One region of the Streptomyces sp. NPDC005774 genome, then DNA from elsewhere that is predicted to be linked to it. Evidence: riboswitches for the same ligand, from Rfam matches in the RefSeq annotation. Region 1 holds a riboswitch; each other region holds the start of a gene.
The links. A riboswitch is a leader RNA that binds a small molecule or an ion and turns the genes downstream of it on or off. The one in region 1 is predicted to bind cobalamin.
Positions count from the first base shown of each region.

Region 2: another riboswitch for cobalamin. It lies ahead of ACFYQA_RS16690 (energy-coupling factor ABC transporter permease); the one in region 1 lies ahead of metE (5-methyltetrahydropteroyltriglutamate--homocysteine S-methyltransferase).
Region 3: another riboswitch for cobalamin. It lies ahead of ACFYQA_RS06850 (cobalamin biosynthesis protein); the one in region 1 lies ahead of metE (5-methyltetrahydropteroyltriglutamate--homocysteine S-methyltransferase).

Region 1 covers NZ_JBIAIV010000086.1:7,769-15,344, forward strand. Annotated here, with positions in the region: partial or broken gene ACFYQA_RS37720 (tRNA (adenosine(37)-N6)-threonylcarbamoyltransferase complex transferase subunit TsaD) at 1-330, shown strand, start outside; gene ACFYQA_RS37725 (GNAT family N-acetyltransferase) at 426-998, shown strand; partial or broken gene ACFYQA_RS37730 (alanine--tRNA ligase-related protein) at 1,016-2,054, shown strand; cobalamin riboswitch at 2,174-2,396, shown strand; gene metE (5-methyltetrahydropteroyltriglutamate--homocysteine S-methyltransferase) at 2,564-4,885, shown strand; partial or broken gene ACFYQA_RS37740 (hypothetical protein) at 5,084-5,337, shown strand; partial or broken gene ACFYQA_RS37745 (DUF4430 domain-containing protein) at 5,513-5,668, opposite strand; gene ACFYQA_RS37750 ((2Fe-2S)-binding protein) at 5,875-6,573, opposite strand; gene ACFYQA_RS37755 ((2Fe-2S) ferredoxin domain-containing protein) at 6,695-7,036, opposite strand; gene ACFYQA_RS37760 (transposase) at 7,076-7,402, shown strand; gene ACFYQA_RS37765 (IS3 family transposase) at 7,399-7,576, shown strand, end outside.
Region 2 covers NZ_JBIAIV010000015.1:146,896-154,471, forward strand. Annotated here, with positions in the region: gene ACFYQA_RS16670 (cytochrome P450) at 1-404, shown strand, start outside; gene ACFYQA_RS16675 (energy-coupling factor ABC transporter ATP-binding protein) at 481-1,332, opposite strand; gene cbiQ (cobalt ECF transporter T component CbiQ) at 1,329-2,078, opposite strand; gene ACFYQA_RS16685 (energy-coupling factor ABC transporter substrate-binding protein) at 2,085-2,474, opposite strand; gene ACFYQA_RS16690 (energy-coupling factor ABC transporter permease) at 2,474-3,250, opposite strand; cobalamin riboswitch at 3,280-3,488, opposite strand; gene ACFYQA_RS16695 (ABC transporter substrate-binding protein) at 3,738-5,345, shown strand; gene ACFYQA_RS16700 (ABC transporter permease) at 5,366-6,334, shown strand; gene ACFYQA_RS16705 (ABC transporter permease) at 6,340-7,251, shown strand; gene ACFYQA_RS16710 (ABC transporter ATP-binding protein) at 7,248-7,576, shown strand, end outside.
Region 3 covers NZ_JBIAIV010000005.1:61,562-69,137, forward strand. Annotated here, with positions in the region: gene ACFYQA_RS06835 (class II aldolase/adducin family protein) at 34-783, opposite strand; gene ACFYQA_RS06840 (anion permease) at 992-2,251, shown strand; gene ACFYQA_RS06845 (hypothetical protein) at 2,332-2,553, shown strand; cobalamin riboswitch at 2,855-2,986, shown strand; gene ACFYQA_RS06850 (cobalamin biosynthesis protein) at 3,111-4,097, shown strand; gene ACFYQA_RS06855 (cobyric acid synthase) at 4,130-5,665, shown strand; gene ACFYQA_RS06860 (putative cobaltochelatase) at 5,886-7,576, shown strand, end outside.

The sequences.
Region 1 (7,576 bases):
GTGCTGGGCATGGAGTCGTCCTGCGACGAGACCGGCGCGGGCCTCGTACGGGACAGGCGGCTGCTGGGTCACGCGGTGGCATCGAGCATGGACGAGCACGCCCGCTTCGGCGGAGTTGTGCCCGAGATCGCGGCACGTGCCCACCTCCATGTGCTCCGCCCGGTTGTGTACCGCGCGCTGACGGATGCCGGTCTGCGCCTGTCCGACATTGGAGCCGTCGCCGTCACCACCGGACCGGGCCTGTCCGGTGCACTACAGGTCGGACTGGCGGGAGCCAAGGGCATCGCGTACGCGCTCGGTGTTCCGCTGTACGGGGTGCACCATCTGGCCGAACCTGCGCCCCTGAACGTGTCGATCGACCCGTCGGCACCGCTGGAGTACGCAGCCCTGCACCCTGTCGCAGCAGAGAAAGCGGTGGCCGCCTGATGTCCATCGACATCCGTGTCCACGGGGACGCCGGGCTGCTCACGCACACCGACGCACTGCGCTCGGTGTGCGTCGCCGCATTCTGCGCTCCGCCCTGGAACGAGGACGAGGAGAAGGCAATCGAGTTCGTGTCCCGGCTGCCGGCCGGCGTACGCCGTCCCGGGTGCACGGCTGCGGCCGCCGTGCACGACGGGGACGTCGTCGGCTTCGCCACCGCGTGGACCACCCCGGCGATCTTCCCAACCGACCGCTGCTATCCCCAGGCCACGGCCTGCATCGGCCCCGAGCACGCCGCCGACTGGCTGTGCGGTGCCCGGGAGATCGGCGAACTCGCCGTCCGTCCCGCCGCCCGCGGCACCGGCCTCGCAGGCGACCCCCTCGAAGCGGTGACCGAGGACGCGCCCGAGGGGCGTGCCTGGCTGCTGGCCTCCGTCCAGAACGCGCGGGCCATGGCCTTCTATCGCCGCCGAGGCTGGACACAGGCCACTCACCCCTCCCCCGACAGCAAGGGCATAGTCGTCTTCCTCGGCCCACGCCACCCCGCCCGAGACCTCGCCCCACTTCCCCTGTAGGCCTCCGGAGCCCCGCCTTGCGTACCGCCGAGATCCGCCGGCGCTTCCTCGACTTCTTCGCCGAGCGCGGCCACACCGTGGTCCCCAGCGCCCCGCTGCCGACCCTCGATCCGACGCTGCTGTTCGTCAACGCGGACATGGTCCCCTTCAAGCCGTAGCTGACCGGTGAGGCACCGGCCCCTGGCCGCGCGACAAGCGTGCAGAAGTGCGTGCGCACCCTCGACATCGAAGAGGTCGGCCGCACCACCCGGCACGGATCCTTCTTCCAGATGAAAGGCAACTTTTCCTTCGGCGACTACTTCAAGGATGAGGCGATCCCCCTCGCCTGGGAACTGTCGACGGCGGGTACGGCCTGGATCCGGACCGCATCTGAGTGACCGTCCACCACAGCGACTACCGACCTCACCCTGGAGACGGCCGCCGAACAGGGCGTGGAAGTCGACCGCGAGGGCTTCTCGACCCTCATACGTGAGCAGCGCGAACGGGCAAGGGCCGACGCCCGCGCCCGCAAGGCCGGCGGCAACGACCTTCCCGCGCTGAGCCCGGTTCTGGACGCGCACGGCCGACCGACTGGCGTGCCTGGGACACCCTGGCCACCGGCTCCCAGATTCTGACGATCCTGGGCCACTCCGGTCCGACATCGGTGGCCCGTGAGGGCGAGATCGTCACCGTCGTGCTGGACCGCACCACGTTCTACGCCGAGTTCGACGGCCAGGGCAGCGACGAGGGTTCTCTCTCCGGGACGTCGGTGGAGGCAGGGTACTCGACGTGCAACGACCGGTGCCGGGCCTGGTCGTCCACCAGGTCCGCGTCCTGTCCGGGAAGCCGGCCGCCGGTGACCCGGTGCATGCCGCCGTCGCCCCCGAGTGGCGACTCGGCGCCCGCCGGACCCGCTCCGGCAGCCACGTCCTGCACGCCGTCCTGCGCCAGATCCTCGGCCCCACCGCCCTGTAGTCCGGCTCCTACAACCGCCCCGGTCACCTCCGCCTCGACTTCTCCTGGCGCGGCGCCCTCTCCCCCACCGTCCGCAGCGAGATCGCGGGACCCGCGCGGCGTCACGGGAGGGGCCGGGAGCGTCGGAGCGGCGTTCCCCGCCCCGTGATGTTCCCGTACCGGGTGTCTCGGTTCAGCATCCGGATCGCGGACGCGGGGTCCACCGGCTTGCGCCGCCCACTAGGGTGTCCGGTGCAGCTGGTTCGCCCCGTCCGCCAGGCGGGAGCGTCGCAAGAGGGAACCCGGTGGAAATCCGGGACTGCCCCGCAGCGGTGAGCGGGAACGACCGCCGTCATACGCACTGGGTCCGACACACGGTCCTGGGAAGCGACGGCCAGTAGGTGTCCTCACGGAGTGAGGACGTGCCCGCGAGTCCGAAAACCTGCCAACTGCCCGTGCACGAGACGTCTCGTGCGCGGACATCCCGGTGACCTCGAGGGCGGGTCGGCGCACATACCAGGCGGACGACCGTCCCTTGCCACGCCGGGTCGCCTCCGTCCGGTCCGTCGCCCCTTCGCGCTTCTCGTCCCGTTGCCGGGATCTCAGGGATTCATCTCGCGAAGGAGATCTCCGTGACAGCGAAGTCCGCAGCCGCGGCAGCACGGGCCACCGTGTACGGCTACCCCCGCCAGGGCCAGAACCGGGAACTGAAAAAGGCGATCGAGGGCTACTGGAAGGGCCGCGTCACCGCGGACGCCCTCCGCACCACCGCCGCCGATCTGCGCCGCACGAACTGGACGCAGCTCGCCGAGGCGGGCATCAGCGAGGTTCCGACCGGCGACTTCTCGTACTACGACCACGTCCTGGACACCACCGTCATGGTCGGCGCGATCCCCTCCCGCCACCAGGACGCCGTCGCGGCGGCGGACGCCCTCGACGGGTACTTCGCCATGGCGCGCGGCACCCAGGACGTGGCGCCGCTGGAGATGACCAAGTGGTTCGACACCAACTACCACTACCTGGTCCCCGAACTGGGCCCGGACACCGTCTTCACCGCCGACTCCACCAAGCAGGTCGCGGAACTCAAGGAGGCCCTCGCCCTGGGCCTGACCGCCCGGCCGGTCCTCGTCGGTCCGGTCACCTACCTCCTGCTGGCCAAGCCCGCCCCGGGCGTGGCCGCCGGCTTCGATCCGCTCGCCCTGCTGGATCGGCTGCTCCCGGTGTACGCCGAGGTCCTCGCCGACCTGCGCGCGGCCGGCGCCGAATGGGTCCAGCTCGACGAACCCGCGCTCGTCCAGGACCGCACCCCGGCCGAACTGAACGCCGCCGCCCGCGCCTACCGTGACCTCGGCGGCCTCACCGACCGGCCGAAGCTGCTCGTCGCCTCCTACTTCGACCAGTTGGGCGAGGCGCTCCCAGTCCTGGCCAAGGCTCCGGTGGAGGGTCTGGCCCTGGACTTCACCAAGGCCGCCGCCGCCAACCTGGACGCGCTCGCCGCCGTCGGCGGACTGCCCGGCAAGCGGCTGGTCGCCGGCGTCGTCAACGGCCGCAACATCTGGGCCAACGACCTCGGCACATCGCTGTCCACGCTCGGCACCCTGCTAGGTCTGGCCGACCGGGTCGACGTGTCCGCCTCCTGCTCCCTGCTGCACGTTCCGCTCGACACGGCCCTGGAGCGGAACATCGATCCGCAGATCCTGCGCTGGCTCGCGTTCGCCCGGCAGAAGACCACCGAGATCGTCACGCTCGCCAAGGGCCTCACCCAGGGCACCAACACGATCACCGGGGAACTCGCCGCCAACCGGGCCGACCTGGCGTCCCGGGAGAACTCCCCCATCACCCGCGACGCGGCGGTCCGCGCCCGCACCGAGGCCGTCACCGACGCCGACGGCCGCCGCTCGCAGCCGTACGCCGAGCGTGCCGCCGCCCAGCGCGCCCACCTGGGTCTGCCGCTGCTGCCGACCACCACCATCGGTTCCTTCCCCCAGACCGTCGAACTGCGCACCGCCCGGGCTGACCTGCGCGCCGGGCGCCTCGACACCACCGGTTACGAGGAGCGCGTCAGAACCGAGATCCAGGAGGTGATCTCCTTCCAGGAGAAGACCGGCCTGGACGTCCTGGTGCACGGCGAGCCCGAACGCAATGACATGGTGCAGTACTTCGCCGAGCAGCTCACCGGCTACCTCGTCACGCAACACGGCTGGGTCCAGTCCTACGGCACCCGCTACGTCCGCCCGCCGGTCCTGGCCGGCGACATCTCCCGCCCCGAACCGATGACCGTGCGCTGGACGACCTACGCCCAGTCCCTCACCGACCGCCCGGTCAAGGGCATGCTCACCGGGCCGGTCACCATGCTCGCCTGGTCCTTCGTCCGCGACGACCAGCCCCTCGCCGACACCGCCCGCCAGGTCGCCCTCGCCCTGCGCGACGAGGTGAACGACCTCGAGGCGGCCGGGACCTCGGTGATCCAGGTGGACGAACCCGCGCTGCGCGAGACGCTCCCGCTGTGCGCCGCCGACCGCCCTGCCTACCTCGCCTGGGCCACCGAAGCCTTCCGACTCACCACGGCCGGTGTCCGCCCGGACACCCAGATCCACACCCACATGTGCTACGCCGAGTTCGGCGACATCGTCCAGGCCATCGACGACCTCGACGCCGACGTCATCAGCCTGGAAGCCGCCCGCTCCCACATGCAGGTCGCCCGCGAACTCGCCGCCCACGGCTACCCGCGTGAGGCAGGACCCGGTGTCTACGACATCCACTCCCCGCGCGTCCCGAGCCAGGAGGAGGCCGCCGCACTGCTGCGCACCGGCCTGAAGGCCATCCCCGCCGAACGGCTCTGGGTCAACCCCGACTGCGGCCTCAAGACCCGCGACTGGCCCGAGACCTGCTCCTCGCTCGAGAACCTGGTCGCCGCCGCCCACACCGTCCGCGACGAGCTGCACGCCTCCTGATCCGGTCGGCTCACCGGGGGCCGGGACGAGAACGCCCGGCCCCCGGTGAGCCACGCGGCCTGTCGGCCGCCGCAGCCGTCGCAGCGATACGAGAGGCCCCTGGACGAGGCAGAAACCGCACAACGTCGTGGTCAGCGGAAGGCCGATGATCGCCGTGCCCGCGAAGGAGTTTGAGGACCTGTTCGTCATGCGCCGACAGCTGGGCAGCCGACCGGGAAGACCACCACACCGGGGACCGTCCTCGACGCGGCGACGAGCTCGGCCACGCCGTCCGGCTGCATGATTCCGTGACCCCGACATCCGGCACCGGGACCATCACCTCGCTCAACGGCAAGGCCAACAGCGGCTCCAACACCTAAAAGGTGAGCATCGACGGCTCGTCGTTCGCCTCCGCCACGCGGGGCACGGTCGTGGGTGTCGGTGACACGATCGCCGTGCGCTGGGGCGCGTGATCCCGGTGCCGGGGCCGTAGGGCCGCGGCATGCGCATCGTCTCCCTGCTGCCCGCCGCGACCGACATCGTCGCCGAACTCGGACTGTCCGAGCAGCTGGTCGGCCGCACGCACGAGTGCGACTGGCCGCCGCGGGAGGTGACGCCGGTACCCGTAGTGACCGGCTCCGACCTCAACACGGAGATGTTCCAGCGGGTCACGCCACCACCGCTGACGTCTTTGATGGTGCAGACCGAGAAGTCGTCGAACGAAGCGCACCAGGTGCCGTCCCGGGTGGATTTCCGCTTGCGCGCGGCGTTGTCGAGCGCGGCGGTCGGCGTCGGCACGGCGGTGGACCGTGGTCTGCGGGTTCGACCGGCAACCTGTCCCCCAGAGGGCACGACTGCGGCGGAGGCTTGACGAACTCCGATGCCCGACAACATCTGCCTGCACCGAACACGCCTGGCACTGTGATGCCTTCACCCACGGTCTCTGTAGCCGCAGTGCCTGCCGTGCCCGGCTCCGGCGGGCACGTACGGCGCTCCCGCTGCCGCTCACCTCATAGGTGGTCTCGACCGGCCAGACAGCAGTCACCGCACTTCGAACCGTTCGGCGCACGGTAGTAGAGGCAGCAACTACGGCGGCGGAACGTGAGATCCGGTCCGGTGATCACTCCGGTACCCGCAAGCCGTCCGGTGCCCAGCAGCTCGGCCGTCAAGCCGGTGAGCGGCTCGCGCAGGCCGGGGCGGGCCGCCAGCAGGACATGGGCCGCCCCAACGAGCGCCGAAGCGGCGTTCCCGTCCAGCAGACGCGGGGCGATCCTGACGTGGAGTCCGGCCGCGAGCGCCTGCAGATGCCGCATCACTTGCTCATTCAGGGCGAGGGTGGGTTCGGACAGTCGCCCGGTGTACCAGCCGGCGGGGCGGGGCATACGGAGAGCCGGTCCGCCATCAGCCCGCTGCAGTCCGCTCAGATCCGGGACGATCCCGTGCAGCAGTACGCAAGCCAGAGCAGGGGACCAGAGGCGTGCGGCGTGTCCGAGGTGGGCGATGGACACGCCGATCCGCAGTTCGCGGGTGTGGTGCCGTTGCGTGACAGCGTCGGCCAGGTCGGTGAAGCCCCTCGCATAGGAGTGGTCGAGCGGATGCCAGCCCTCGTCCCGGCCGCCGACGTGCAGGACGAAGAAGCCGCCGAGAGCCGCCACGTCGTGCAGGGCCGCGGTGACGGCCTCTGCAGACGCCCGAGCATGTTCGGTCATGTCGGGGCGCTTCCTTTCTGGCGAGTGTCCCGATGCGAGATCAGTGAGTGAGCGTGAGTGCCCGGCTCGTCCGGCAGCGGGTCACCGCCGAGGCGTGCGGGCCCTCCTGGCGGGCACGGCTTCAGGAGGCCGTACGTCGCCGCGGTGGCGTGATGGCGTACAGGTCGAGGATGTCCGGCCGGGGTGCGACGCCGGGTCCGCCGGCGCGTGCCCAGGCGGCGATGTCCTCAGTGGCGTCCGGGTCGTTGACCAGCCCGAGCCAGACGGGCCGGGCACCGGCGGCCCGGCCCGCGGCGGAGGGCTGAACGACGATGACATTGGCCTGTTCGCACACGTCCAGGCAGGCGGACACCCGCACGGGTACCTGTGCGCGCAGGCGTGCTGTCTGCGCCGCGTGGTCGACTCCGATCACCTTCAGGCTGCCGCAGCAGCAGTCCCGGCACACGACGACCCGGCAGGGCACCGGGGCAGGTGAAGTTGCCCCAGTTTGATGGACAACCTTTTGCTTTGGGACACTGGGTCCCGCAAGGAGGAGTTCATCGCGCCAAGGACGCGTCCGGCCTACCCGCCGGAGTTCCGTCGCCAGATAGTCGAGCTGGTCCGCTCTGGCCGGTCGCCGGAGGAGCTGGCCAAGGAGTCCGAGCCGTCCGCCCAGACCATCCGGACCTGGGCCAACCAGGACCGGATGGACACCGGGGAACGCCCCGGCTCGACCAGCGACGAGAAGGAGGAACTCGCCCAGCTGCGCCGCGAGGTGAAGCAGTTGCGCGAGGAGAAGGAGATCCTCCGCAAAGCCACGGTTTCCTTCGTCCGGGAGACCAGCCGGTGATCTGCTACCGGCTGATTGACGAGAACACGGCACACCACGAAGTCTCCCTGATGGCCCGGCTGCTGGGTATGTCGCGGCAGGGCTACTACGCCTGGAGGGACCGCGCCCCCTCCCGCCGCCGGCGGGAGGACGCCGAGCTCACGGAGAAGATCCGCGGGCACCACGAGCGGTCCC
Region 2 (7,576 bases), on a different contig from region 1:
TGCCGGGCCGGTGCCCTCGCACGCGCGCACACCGGGCACGGCTCCAACCTGCGAACCGCCCCGGTGGCACCGTGCCCGCCGGGGCCACCGTCACCTGTCTGATCGGCGCCGCCAACCGGGACGGGAACCGCTACCGCGACCCGGACCGCTTCGACGTCCTCCGCGAGGACCTCACCACCACGACCGCCTTCTCGGCCGCCGCCGACCACCTGGCCTTCGCCCTCGGCCGGCACTTCTGCGTGGGTGCCCTGCTCGCCAAGGCCGAAGTCGAGACCGGCGTGAACCAACTCCTCGACGCCATGCCCGACGTACGGCTCGCCGACGGCTTCGACCCCGTCGAGAAGGGGGTGTTCACCCGGGGACCGCAGTCCCTGCCGGTGCGCTTCACCCCGGTCGTGGACTGAGCCCCGGGGACGGACACGGGCTCCGGCCCACAGGAAAGGGAGCGCTCCGAACGACGTGGTCGGCGGGTGGAGCACTTCACGGGCCGGTCGCGGCCACTGCCGCCAGTTCCTCCGGGGTGAGAGGGACGGCGGCCGTGCCGGCCGGCAGTCCCCACGCGCGCAGCAGTCGCGCCGCCGCGATGCCCCACGGAAGCCGCAGTCCCGCCGCCGCGAGGAGATCCGTACGGGCCAGCATCGCGGCCACGGGCCCGGTACGCACCCCGGACGGCGTGAGCAGCGCGGCGTCGTCGGCCCAGCGCAGGGCGAGATCCACGTCGTGGGTCGCCATGACGACCGTGGTGCCCCGCTTACGCAACCCGGCGAGCGTGGCGAGCAGCCGCTCCTGACCGTCCGGGTCGAGGCCCGCGGTCGGCTCGTCCAGGATCAGGACGCGCGGCCGCATCGCCACCGCCCCCGCGATCGCGGTCCGCTTGCGCTGCCCGTAGGACAGTAGATGCGTGGGCCGTTCGGCGAGCGCGGTGATGTCGAGCGCGGCCAGCGCCTCCGCCACCCGTGCCCGTACCTCCGTGTCGGACAGCCCGAGGTTCAGCGGCCCGAACGACACGTCCTGGCCCACCGAGGCCGCGAACAACTGGTCGTCGGGGTCCTGCACCACCAACTGCACCGTCGTCCGCAGCCGGGTCAGCCCTCTGCGGTCGTAGCGAACGGGTGCTCCCTCGATGCTCAACTCACCGTTCCTGGGGCGAAGTCCACCGCTCAGCAGCCGCATCAGCGTGGTCTTGCCACTGCCGTTGCGGCCCAGTAGTGCGAGCGCGCGTCCCTCCCGCACCTCGAAGTCGAGGCCGGTGAGCACGGCCGGGCCGTCCTCGTAGGCGAAGGACGCGTCCCGCAGGGTGACCAGGGCGGGGACCGGGGCGGGAGCGCTCATGGCATCCGGCTTTCCAGGAGAAGGGCGACGGCGGCCAGTGCCGCGAGGAGCAGCAGGCTCACGGCCGTGAACCGTACGGAGACGCGCGCCTCGGGCACCAGGACGCGCAGTGTGCCGTCGTAACCGCGCCCGGCGAGCCCCGCCTGCAGCCGCGCCGCCCGGTCGAAGGACCGGACGAACGCCGTCGCACCGAGACCGCCCAGCGAACGCCAGGACGCCGCCCGGGTGGTGTGCCCGAGCCGGGCCGCCTGCGCCTGACCGATCCGGCGCACCGAGTCGAGCAGCAGGAAACTCATGCGGTACATCACCAGGGCCACGTCCACCAGCGGGGCGGGCACCCCGGCCCGCACCAGACGCGGCAGCAGGTCCGACATCGGCGTGGTGAAGGCGAACAGCAGGACCCCGAGGGACGCCGCCGAGGTACGCAGCAGCAACTCGCCCGCGCGCAGCGGCCCTTCGGGGGCCGGGGACACGAACCCGGCCGGCCCGCCCACCTGCACCAGCAGCGTGAGCGCCCCGGTGACGCAGAAGCCCAGCGGCACCCGGTAGGCACGCCACAACCGCCGGCCCGGCACCCCCGCCGGGCCCAGCAGCACCGCGAGCGCGGTCACCAGCACCAGGGCCGCGCCCGGCCACGGTGGTAGCGAGACCGCCAGCACGGTGAGCCCCAGCCCGAGTACCGCCTTGTCCACGGGATGACGGCGGCGCCAGCGACTGCTGTGCGCCGCCGCGTCGATCGGCAGCACGCGCGATCAGGCCCGGGGACCGGGGGAGACCGCCTCGCCGGGGCGGCCCGTGCCGGCGTCCGAGCCGGTACCGGGCGCCGGCTCCTGCTGCCGTGCCCGTTCCTCACCCTGTCGGCGCCCGCGCTGCACCCCGAAGTAGTACGCCAGGACCCCCGCACCGACGGCGGCCTGGAGGGCGAAGAGCCCCGACTCGATCTCGCCGGACGGAGGTTCGTACAGCGGCGAGAACCACGGCTCGTAGTCCGGTTCGAGCTCGGTGATGGCGGCCTCCGCCTCGCCGTCCGCACCGGCGAACGGCTCCTCCTTGTGGTCCCCGAGCCCGAGCGCCAGCGGCAGCACCGCGAGCGCGGCCACGGCGAGCAGCAGCAGGGTGTTGATCTTCGCGTTCCTGGTCATCACGCCACCGTCCCGGTACCGGTCGTCCCCGTCGTACCCGCCGTCTGCTTCATCTCCGGCTCCTTCTCCGTTCCCGTCGTTTCCGCCCCCGCCGTTGCCGACGCGGTCCGCTTGCCGGTCAGCAGCACGCCGAGACGGGTCAGTTCGCTCTTGCTGGACTGCACCAGCAGGCGCATCACCAGGACGGTCAGCAGCCCCTCGCTCACCGCGAGCGGGATCTGCGTGACGGCGAAGATGGAGCCGAACTTCCCGAGCGCACCCGGGAATCCACTCCCCGGGTCGGGGAAGGCGAGCGCCAGCTGCACACTGGTGACGCAGTACGTGGACAGGTCGGCGACGAACGCGCCGCAGAACACCGCCGCCATCAGCGGTGCCCCGGACCGCCGCGCCAGCCGGTACACGCCGTACCCCGCCCACGGCCCGACGATCGCCATCGAGAAGACATTGGCGCCCAGCGTGGTCAGCCCGCCGTGGGCCAGCAACAGGGCCTGGAACAGCAGGGTGATGGTGCCCAGCACCGCCATGATCGGCGGCCGGAACAGGATGGCGCCCAGCCCGGTGCCGGTGGGGTGGGAGCAACTCCCGGTCACCGAGGGCAGTTTCAGCGCGGACAGAACGAAGGTGAACGCTCCCGAGGCGCCGAGCAGCAGCGTGCTCTCGGGATGTTCCCTGACTTCACGGATGAGCGACCGGGCTCCGTGGACGACGAACGGCGTAGCCGCGACGCCCCAGGCGACCGCGTGCGCCGGTGGCAGAAAACCTTCGGCAATGTGCATGGCTCAGCAGACCCTCTCCAGCACCTCGTGGATGGTTGACGCGCCTTGGCCGGTCTCCTGGCTGACGGGTACCACCGCCCGAGCTCCGCCTTCCCGGGTCCCAGGTGGACCCAGTGGCTGCCCGTCGGTCCTGTCGGGGACAGGACCAGGGGCCGGAGCCGGACTTCCCGATCACAGTGGCGAGGGCCGCACCGGTATCGCACCGGATTTCCCGTTCACCAAGGCGTGGCGACAGTAGACCCGGACCCGGCCCGGTGACAAGCGGGTGCCGGGGGCGCGCGGACGGCGTTCCGCAGCTCGTCTCCCGGCGCACACCCGCGGCCTCGACGGCGGGGGTGCGCAGGTGGGGCGGCGGTCACACATGCGCCGCCCGCCCGGGCGGCCACCGCGCGCCGAAGCGTCGGCATGGGGGGCCGGGGCCCTGGGCAGAACCTTGCTGCAATTAATATGCAATAAAGAATTCCAGTCAGCAGAGGTGTGAGATTCGATGACGACCCGACGAATACGGCGTACCACCGGCGCGGCGGCCACGGCCGCCGCGTTCTCGCTGGCCGCCGCCTGCTCGGCGCCGACCGGCGGCTCGGACGCCGGCACGGGCGGCGGCGGGTCCGCCGAGTCCGTGGTGATCGGGGTCCCCAACGAACCCGACACCCTGAGCCCCCTGCTCGGCTACGGCAAGGACGGCAACTCCAAGGTCTTCGACGGGCTGCTCGCCCGCGACGCCGACCTGAAACTGAAGCCCGCGCTGGCGAAGGCCCTGCCCGAGATCGGCGACGACGGCCGCACCTACACCTACACCCTGCGCCCGGGCGTCGAGTTCAGCGACGGCGAACCCCTCACCGCCGAAGACGTCGTCTACACGTACCGCACGATCCTCGACGACAAGACCAACAACGCCGCCAAGAGCGAACTCGACGCCGTCAAGGAGGTCCGGGCGGACGGCGACGACAAGGTCGTCTTCACCCTCAAGTACCCCTACGCGGCCTTCGCCGCCCGCACGGTGCTGCCCGTCGTCCCCGAACATATCGCGGGCAAGCAGGACCCCAACACCGGCGCCTTCAACACCGAGCCGATCGGCACCGGACCGTACGTCCTCACCGGCTGGAGCAAGGGCGAGAAGCTCACCTTCAAGGCGAACCCGGACTACTGGGGCGGCGCACCGAAGGTGAAGAAGCTCACCATGGCGATCATCGCCGACGACGACGTCCGCGCCACCCGGCTGCGTTCCGGCGACCTCGACGGCGCGACCCTCCCGCCCAACCTCGCCGCCACCTTCAAGAACGACGACGACCGCACGACGTACCAGGCCACCACCTACGACTTCCGCGCCGTCACCCTCCCCACCGCGAACAAGGTCACCGGCGACACCGCGATCCGCCGCGCCCTCGACCTCGCCGTGGACCGCAAGGCCATGGTCGACAAGATCCTCGACGGCGCCGGCCGCCCCGCCTACGGGCCGCTGCCCCTCGACGACCCCTGGTACACCAAGGACGTCGAACGCCCCCAAGACCTCGCCGAGGCCGAGAAGATCCTCGACCGCGACGGCTGGAAGTCCGGCAAGGACGGCATCCGGGCCAAGGACGGCGCCCGCGCCACGTTCACCCTCTACTACCCCTCCGGCGACAAGGTCCGCCAGGACCACGCCCTCGCCTACGCCTCCGACGCCAAGAAGGCCGGCATCGACGTCAAGGTCGAGGGCGCCACCTGGGAGGTCATCGAACCCCGGATGGGCAAGGACGCCGTCCTCGCCGGCTTCGGCAGCACCGGCGACCCCGACTTCGGCCTCTACACCCTGCTGCACTCCTCCCTCGCCGGCGACGGCTTCAACAACATGCCCCACTACGACAACCCCGCCGTCGACAAGGCCCTCGACACCGGCCGCCGCAGCCAGGACCCCGAGGACCGCAAGGCCGCCTACGACGACCTCCAGCGCGCACTCGTCAAGAACCCCGGCTACACCTTCCTCACCCACATCGACCACCTCTACGTCCTCGCCGACCGCTGGGAAGACCTCACCACCCAGGTCGAACCGCACGAGCACGGCTTCGCCAGCGGCCCCTGGTGGAACGCCGAGGACTGGCAGCCCAAGAAGTGAAGACCCTCCCCTGGGGAGCGATGGGACATCTCGTGGCACGGCGGGCCCTGCTCGCCGTGCCCGTCCTCCTCGTCGTCACCTTCGGCGCCTTCGCCCTCGCCGCCGCCTCCCCGTTCGACCCCGTCAAGGCCTACGCCGGCACCGCCGCGCTCGGCGCCGACCAGGAGACCCTGGACCGGCTCCGGGACAACCTCGGCGTGGACCAGCCCTTCACCGCCCGCTGGTGGGAGTGGCTGACCTCCGCCGTCACCGGCGACCTCGGCCAGTCCAGCGTGCTGCGCCAACCGGTCGCCGACGCGATCGGCGAGCGGATCGTGTGGTCCACGCTGCTGTGCGCCGTCGCCTTCGCCGTCGCCGTCCTGCTCGGCACCCTGCTCGGCGTGCTCGCCGCCCGCCGCCCCGGCTCGCTCCTCGACCGGACGGTCACCTCCCTCGCGTACTCCCTGGAGGCCGCGCCGGTCTTCTGGATCGCCCTGCTCGCCGTCTGGCTGTTCGCCCTCCAACTGGACGTCCTCCCGGCCGGCGGCCTGACCGACACCGGCAGCGAGTACGTCACCGCCGGACAGGTCGCGAGCCATCTGATCCTCCCCGCCGGCGTCCTCGCCGTCTCCCAGCTCCCCTGGTTCACGCTCTACGTACGCCAAGGCGTCGGCGACGCCCTCGCGGAGGACCCCGTACGCGGCGCCCGCGCCCGCGGCCTCGGCGAACGCACCGTCCTGCTCGGCCACGCCCTGCGCTCCGGACTCCTGCCCGTCCTCACCCTCATCGGCTCCCGCGTCCCCGAGCTCATCACCGGCGCCCTGCTGGTGGAGACCGTCTTCAGCTGGCCGGGCATCGCGGCCGCCACCGTCGAGGCGGCCACCGCCGTCGACTTCCCGCTCCTGGCCGCGCTGACGACCCTCGCCACCGCCGCCGTCCTCGCCGGGAACCTCCTGGCGGACCTCCTGTACGGACTGACCGACCCGAGGGTGAAGCTCAGTGAGATGTGATTCCGATGGCTGACACCACCCTGGAGAAGGCGAGCACGGCCGGGTCCGCGGCCCCGGCCGTCGCATGGCGCTCGCGCGGCACCGCCCGCCGCTCCACCCACACCCTGCGGCTGCGCGTCTCCGCCGCACTGGTCGCCGTGACCGCCCTCGCGGTCCTGCTCATCCCCCCGCTGGTCCAGCTCGACCAGCAGGCCGTCGACCTCGCCTCGAAACTCCTTCCGCCCGGCCGGTCCCACCCCTTCGGCACCGACGACGTCGGCCGCGACCTGCTGCTGCGCTGCGTCTACGGCCTGCGGGTCTCCCTGCTCGTAGGCGTCGTCGCGGCACTCACCGCCACCGTGATCGGCACCGCCGTCGGAGCCGCGGCCGGGGCCCTCGGCGGCTGGGTCGACCGCCTCGTCATGCGCCTGGTCGACACCATCTCCTCCGTTCCGCACCTGCTGCTCGGCATCTTCATCGTCGCCATGTTCCGGCCGGGCGTCTGGCCCGTGGTGGTCTCGGTCGCCGCCACCCACTGGCTGTCCACCGCCCGCATCGTCCGCGCCGAGGTCCTCTCGCTGCGCTCCCGCCCGTACATCGACGCGGCCGTCTCCGGCGGCGCCTCCCGGTGGCGGGTCGTCCTGCGCCACCTGCTGCCCGGCGTGCTGCCGCAGGCGGGACTCGCCGCCGTCCTGATGATCCCGCACGCCATGTGGCACGAATCGGCGCTGTCCTTCCTCGGCCTCGGCCTTCCCACCCACACCGCCAGCCTCGGCACCCTCATCCAGGACGCCCGCGGCACACTGCTCGCCGGGCAGTGGTGGCCCACCCTCTTCCCCGGCCTGTTCCTGATCATCCCCACCCTCGCCATCGCCGGACTCGCCGGAGTGTGGCGGGAGCGGATCAACCCCCGCCGCCGATCGGAGCTGATGCTGTGACCGAGCGACCTCCCGTCCTGTCGGTCCGCGGACTGTCGGTGCGCTTCCTGGTGCCCGGCTCGGGCCCCGTCGCCGCCGTCACCGACGCGCACTTCGACGTCGTACCCGGCGAATGCCTCGCCCTGATCGGCGAGAGCGGCTGCGGCAAGTCCGTCCTGGCCTCCGCCCTGCTCGGCCTGCTCCCCGCCAACGCGCAGACCGCCGGCCACGCCCTGCTCGGCGACCTCGACCTGATCGCCGCCGACGAACGCACCCTCGCCCGCACCGTACGCGGCCGGCGCATCGGCCTCATCCCGCAGAGCCCCGCCGCCCACCTCACCCCCGT
Region 3 (7,576 bases), on a different contig from region 1:
TGAGGGCTCCGCCCCGCCCACCGGCCGGGCAGGTCAGCCGCGCTGTCCGTAGCTTCGCAGGCGGTCGGTGACCTCCGTCAGGTGGCCGACCGACAGGAGGTTCGGGGAGTGGCCGGGGACGGACGAGGCGGTCAGCCAGAGCCTGCACATCCACTCCAGTTGGGCGGTGCGGTCGTAGGCCTGGTCGAGGGTCGTGCCGTGGGTGACGGTGCCGTGGTTCTGGAGGAGGCAGCCGGTGCGGTCCTCGAGGGCGCGCAGCATGTTCTCGGCCAACTTTTGAGTGCCGTACGTCGCGTAGGGAGCCACCCGGACGGGTCCGCCGAGCGCGGCGGCCATGTAGTGGATCAGCGGGAGTTCGTCGACGAGCGTGGAGACGGCCGTCGCGTGCACGGCGTGCGTGTGCACCACCGCGCGGGCGCCGGTCGTGCGGTACACCGCGAGATGCATGGGCAGCTCGCTGGTCGGGGCCAGGGTGCCGAGGACCTGTCGGCCGGTGAGGTCGACGCCGGTGACGTCGTCCGGCGTCAGCCGGTCGTAGGGCACTCCCGACGGTGTGACCAGCACGGTCTCCCCGACCCGCACCGAGACGTTGCCGGAGGTCCCGACGACGAGCCCGTCCGAGACGGTCCGGCGGGCCGCCCCGACGAGGGCGGCCCAGGCACACGTCTCCTCGTCGCTCACGGCCCTGTCCTGCCGCTCCTGCCGTTCCCTCACTCGCTGCGGGCGGTCCCCGGCGCGCGCTCCGCCCTCCGCGCTCCGCCGGTCCCTCTGTCGCTCCGTCATGCCGCGATCCTGCCGGGTGACCGAAATCTCTTCAACGGCGTCCCGTCGGCTCCCGCACCCGCTCACACCCGCCCGCGACCGCCCTCGGACCGCCGAGAGACGGTCACCTTCCCCTACAGTCACCCCGACGCCCGTTCCAGTTCATCTTCCGTTCACCCACGTTACCTACGTTCAACGCGCCAATGACTTCGAACGATTGCCTGGGTAAATGGAAAGCTTCTCGCTGATCCTCGCGATTGTGGTGGTAACCGCACTTGCGTTTGATTTCACGAACGGTTTCCACGACACCGCGAACGCGATGGCTACGACCATTTCGACCGGTGCTCTCAAGCCCAAGGTTGCGGTGGCGATGTCCGCCGTCCTCAACCTGGTGGGCGCCTTCCTCTCCGTGGAGGTCGCCAACACGATCTCCAAGGGCCTCGTCGACGAGGCCGGCATCCGTCCCGAGGTCATCTTCGCCGCACTGGTCGGCGCGATCCTCTGGAACCTCCTGACCTGGCTGGTCGGTCTGCCGTCCAGTTCCTCGCACGCCCTGATGGGCGGCCTGATCGGCGCCACCGTCGCCTCGGCGGGCTTCGGCGCGGTGCACGGCGACGTCCTGGTCACCAAGGTGCTGATCCCCGCGATCGCCGCGCCGCTGGTCGCCGGCCTGGCCGCGATGTTCGCGACCCGGCTGACCTACCGCATGGGCCGCAGGTCGGCCGGCAGCAAGGCCTCCGAGAAGGGGTACCGGGCCGGACAGATCGCCTCCGCCGGTCTGGTCTCCCTCGCCCACGGCACCAACGACGCCCAGAAGACGATGGGCATCATCACCCTGGCCCTGGTCGCCGGCGGCACCCTCGCCCCGGACTCCGACCCGCCGATGTGGGTCATCGTCTCCGCGGGCATCGCCATCGCGCTCGGCACCTACCTCGGCGGCTGGCGCATCATCCGCACCATGGGCAAGGGCCTGACCGACCTCCAGCCGCAGCAGGGCTTCGTCGCCCAGACCAGCGCCGCGACGGTCATCCTGGCCTCCTCCCACCTCGGTTTCTCCCTGTCCACCACGCACTCCGTCTCCGGTTCCGTGATGGGTGCGGGCCTGGGCCGCAAGGGCGGCGTGGTCCGCTGGTCGACGGCCACCCGGATGTTCGTCGCCTGGGGCCTGACGCTGCCGGCGGCGGCCCTGGCCGCGGCGGTCGCCGAGTGGGTCTGCGGCTTCGGCAGCTGGGGCACCGCTCTCGTCGCGGTCTTCCTGATCGCCTCCAGCGCGGCGATCTGGAAGATCTCCCGGCGCGAGGTCGTCGACCACACCAACGTCAACGACACCGCCGGCCCCGAAGACACCGACAAGGAGCAGAGCGGCGTCGTGACCGCGGCCATGGCCGCCGTGGCCACCCCTCCGGCGGGCCCCGTGGCCGAGGACCTCTCGGCCACCATCCCGGCTCCCGTCGATCCGGCGGTCCCTCCGGCCAGGACCGCGGTCTGACCCCGCGGGAAGACACGCAGCAGACCCCGCAGGAAGACACGCAGGAAGACACGTAGGAAGACACGTAGGAGAAGAGCACCATGAAGATCGACTGGGCGGCCCTCGGTTCCGTCTTCGGCGTCAGCCTCGTGGTCACCGTGGCCCTGGTGGCCCTGTTCACCCTGGGCATCACCGGCCTGTCCCGCCGTGAACGGGCCGCCGCCCAGGGCGAGTCCGCGGCCCTGGCGGTCACCGGCGCCTACGCCTGCTTCGCGGCCTGCGTGGCGGCGGTGGCGTACGGGATCTACATGATCATGGCCTGATTCATGGCCTGACGGCTGCCTGATTCCGGGGCAGGATCCGGGCCGGCGTCCCGGTCCGGGTCATGTCGTCCGCCCGCCCGGCGGGCGGTGCGGGGCACGTTGCCTCCGTACCGCCCGTTTCGTGTTCCCGGACCACCCGCCCGCCGGTCCCGGACCGCCCGCCGCCGGGCCGTTTCCGCGCCGCCCGTCCCACCGCGGAACCCCTTGCCCGCGGTTCACTCTCCGATCACCCTCCGGAACCTCTCTGTGGGTCTCAGCACACTTCAGCCTCGCAGGTCAAAGGCAAGTTGACGGTTCTTCCGGACCGTGGTGAACTGCCGGAGCCATTACGGCGGCAGGAGAGGAAGCCGGTGCGAATCCGGCGCGGTCCCGCCACTGTCACCGGGGTGAACGACCCCGGGAGCCAGGAACTCCCACCGCCGGTCTCGTCGAACCAGGGCGTGGACACCCTGAGTGAGGACATACCGCCATGCCCGGCTGCCTGTTGAGGTCGACCAGCGATGCTCCGCCCCGGTTCGGGGCGGCCACTCCCACCGGATCCCTCACCGGCTGAACCCATGGGTGCCGATCGCGAGTTCGCGTACGGCGCCGCTGCCGGCCTCCTCGGTGACCTGCTTCTCGGCGATCCCCGCCGAGGGCATCCGGTCGCCGCTTTCGGGCGGGCCGCGGCTGCCGTGGAACGGGTTCTGTGGCAGGACGACCGGGGCCGGGGCGTGCTGCACACCGCCGTCTGCGTGGGCGGAGCCGTCGCTCTGGGCAGCCTGGCCGCCCGCCTCGTACGGTCCTCCCCCGCCGCCTCCGTCGCCCTGACCGGCGCGGCCACCTGGGCCGTCGTCGGAGGGACGTCGCTGGCCCGGGAGGCCCGCGCCATCGGGCGCGCCCTGGAATCCGGGACCGCCGAAGGAATCGAGGCGGCGCGGGCGCGGCTGCCGCACCTGTGCGGGCGGGACCCGCATGCGCTGGACGCCGAAGGGATCGCCCGCGCGGTCGTGGAGTCCGTCGCCGAGAACACCTCCGACGCCGTGGTGGGCGCCCTGGTGTGGGGTGCCGTCGCCGGTGTGCCGGGGCTGCTCGGGTTCCGGGCCGTCAACACCCTGGACGCCATGGTCGGCCACAAGTCCCCCCGCCATCTGCGGTACGGCTGGGCCTCCGCGCGCCTCGACGACGTCGCCGGGTGGCCCGGGGCGCGGCTGACCGCCGTACTCGCCGCGGTCGCCGGGCCGGATCCGCGGGGTGCCGTCCTGGCGTGGCGCGCGGATGCCGCGAAGCATCCGAGTCCCAACGCCGGGCCCGTGGAGGCGTCCTTCGCGGGCGCGCTCGGTGTGCGGCTCGGCGGATCGCTGTCCTACGCCGGGCGGGTCGAGCACCGGCCCGTCCTCAACGGCGGCGGCCGGGCCGTGACCGTGGCGGACATCGACCGCGCGGTACGGCTCTCGGAGCGCGTCGGCCGGCTGGCACTCGGCGTCGGCGTCGCCGCGCGCATCGGCGTACGAGCCGTTGCGCGGGCCGTCCCCAAGGGGCGCGGGAAGGGGTGCACGTCATGACGGACCGTACGACGGGCGGTATGCCGGACCGTATGACGGGCGGCGGGCTGCTGGTGGCCGGCACGACGTCGGACGCCGGCAAGAGTGTGGTGACCGCCGGGATCTGCCGGTGGCTGGCGCGGCAGGGCGTCAAGGTCGCGCCGTTCAAGGCGCAGAACATGTCGCTGAACTCGTTCGTCACGCGGGAGGGCGCCGAGATCGGGCGGGCGCAGGCCATGCAGGCCCAGGCCTGCCGCATCGAGCCGACCGCGCTGATGAATCCGGTACTGCTCAAGCCGGGCGGGGAGCGGAGCAGCCAGGTCGTGCTGCTGGGCAGGCCGGTCGGTGAGCTGAGCGCGCGCGGCTACCACGGCGGGCGGCAACAACAGCTCCTGGGCACGGTGCTGGACTCCCTCGCGCAGCTGCGGGCCACGTACGACGCGGTGATCTGCGAAGGGGCCGGCAGTCCGGCCGAGATCAATCTGCGGCGCACCGACATCGTCAACATGGGGATCGCCCGGAACGCCTCGCTCCCCGTCCTCGTCGTCGGCGACATCGACCGCGGCGGGGTCTTCGCCTCCTTCTTCGGCACGGTCGCGCTGCTGTCGCGCGAGGACCAGGAGCTGGTCGCCGGTTTCCTGGTGAACAAGTTCCGGGGCGATGTGTCGCTGCTGGAGCCGGGACTGGACATGCTGCACGGTCTGACCGGACGGCACACGTACGGCGTACTGCCCTTCCGGCACGGGCTCGGCATCGACGAGGAGGACGGGCTGGCGGTGTCCCTGCGGGGTGCCGTACGGGAGTCCGCGGTCGCCGCGCCGCTCGGCGAGGACGTGCTGCGGGTCGCCGTGTGCGCAGTGCCGCTGATGTCCAACTTCACGGACGTGGACGCGCTGGCCGCGGAACCGGGTGTCGTGGTCCGTTTCGTGGACCGGCCCGAGGAACTGGCCGACGCCGACCTCGTGGTGGTGCCGGGCACGCGCGGCACCGTACGGGCGCTTCAGTGGCTGCGGGAGCGCGGGCTCGCGGACGCGCTGAAGCGGCGGGCGGCCGAGGGGCGGCCCGTGCTCGGGATCTGCGGGGGCTTCCAGATCCTCGGCGAGCGCATCGAGGACGACGTGGAGAGCCGTGCCGGCCGGGTCGACGGGCTCGGGATCCTGCCCGTACGGGTGCGGTTCGCACGGGAGAAGACGCTCGAGCGGCCCGTTGGAAAGGCCCTCGGGGAGCCCGTCGAGGGCTACGAGATCCATCACGGGGTCGCCGACGTACGGGGAGGGGCGGCGTTCATCTCCGATGACGGTGGACGCAGCCTGGACGGCTGTCGGGCCGGGCAGACCTGGGGCACGCACTGGCACGGTTCGCTGGAGTCGGACGGCTTCCGCCGGGCCTTCCTGCGCGAGGTGGCCGCCGCCGCGGGACGCCGTTTCGTACCGGCCCCCGACACCTCGTTCGCCGCGCTGCGCGAGGAACAGCTCGACCGGCTCGGCGATCTGATCGAACAGCACGCGGACACGGACGCGCTGTGGCGGCTCATCGAGTCCGGCGCCCCACCGGGGCTGCCGTTCGTTCCGCCGGGAGCGCCCGCATGAGCGCCGTGTCGTGGTCGGCCGCCGGCTCGGCGGGGCGCCGGCGGATCGTGGTGGCGGCGGGGAACGCCGGCCCACGAGAGCACGGCGGCCAGGCGGCCGGGGTCGTGGACGGCCGGGAGGCCCGCCCCCGTGCCGGCGGAGAGCAGATTTCGATCCCGGCGGTCCCGCGGCCCATGACCGGGCCGAACAGTCGGACACCATCCGAAGGAGTGATCACCGCGTGAGTACGCCCTATCCCTTCACCGCCGTCGTCGGCCAGGACGACCTGCGGTTGGCCCTACTGCTGAACGCGGTGTCACCACAGGTGGGTGGCGTTCTCGTGCGGGGGGAGAAGGGGACCGCGAAGTCGACTGCCGTCAGGGCGCTGGCCGCGCTGATGCCGGAGACCGAGGTCGTACCCGGCTGCCGGTTCTCCTGCGACCCCGCGGTCCCGGACCCGTCGTGCCCTGACGGACCGCATGAGTCCCGCCCCGGGGCGCGGCGCCCCACGGCACTCGTCGAGCTTCCGGTCGGTGCCTCCGAGGACCGGCTGGTGGGTGCCCTCGATATCGAGCGGGCGCTCGCGGAGGGGGTGAAGGCCTTCGAACCGGGCCTGCTCGCAGGCGCCCACCGGGGGATCCTGTACGTCGACGAGGTCAATCTCCTGAACGACCATCTCGTCGACCTGCTGCTGGACGCCGCCGCCATGGGCGCCTCGTACGTCGAGCGCGAGGGTGTCTCCGTACGGCACGCGGCGCGCTTCCTGCTCGTCGGGACCATGAATCCCGAAGAGGGCGAGCTGCGACCCCAGTTGCTGGACCGGTTCGGACTGACCGTGGAGGTCAAGGCCTCGCGGGAGCCGGACCAGCGGGTGGAGGTCGTGCGGCGCAGGCTGGCCTACGACGATGCCCCGGAGGAGTTCGCCGCGCGCTGGGCCGGGGAGGAGGCTGCCGTACGGCAGCGGATCATGGCGGCGCGGGAGCTGCTGTCATCGGTGCGACTGGGTGATGGGGCGCTGCGGCAGATCGCGGCGACCTGTGCCTCCTTCGAGGTGGACGGCATGCGTGCCGACATCGTGATGGCGCGCACCGCGACCGCGCTGGCGGCCTGGGCCGGGCGGACGGACGTACTGGCCGAGGACGTACGGCAGGCCGCGCTGCTGGCCCTCCCTCACCGGCGGCGGCGCAACCCGTTCGACGCGCCGGGGCTCGACGAAGACAAACTCGACGAAACGCTGGAGGAGTTCGGCGAACAGGACGAGGGCGACGACGATCCCGACCCGGGGCCGGACGGTGGTCCGGGCGGGCAGCCGGCACCCGAGGACGGCCCTCAGGGGGACGACACCTCCGCGCGGCCCGAGGACGGCGAGGGCGGGGAACCGCAAGCGGGGCCCGGTGCCGGGGAGCGGTCCGCCGTACGGGCCGCAGAGCCCTTCCGGACGAAGACGCTGAGTGTGCCGGGCATCGGTGAGGGTGCCGCCGGGCGGCGGTCGCGGGCGCGGACCGAGCGCGGGCGGACCACCGCGGCCCGGCGCCCGCAGGGGGCGCTGACCAAGCTGCACCTCGCCGCGACCGTACAGGCCGCGGCGCCGCATCAGCGGGTGCGGGGGCGCAGCGGCCCGGGACTGGTGGTCCGGCGGGACGATCTCAGGCAGGCGGTGCGGGAGGGCCACGAATCCAATCTCGTACTGTTCGTGGTCGATGCCTCCGGGTCGATGGCCGCGCGGCAGCGGATGAGCGCCGTGAAGGGTGCCGTGCTGTCGCTGCTGCTCGACGCCTACCAGCGGCGGGACAAGGTGGGGCTGGTGACCTTCCGCGGAACGGCCGCCGAGGTGGCGCTGCCACCGACCTCGTCCGTGGACGCGGCGGCGGCCCGGCTGGAGTCGCTGCCGACCGGCGGGCGTACGCCGCTCTCGGCAGGGCTGCTCAAGGC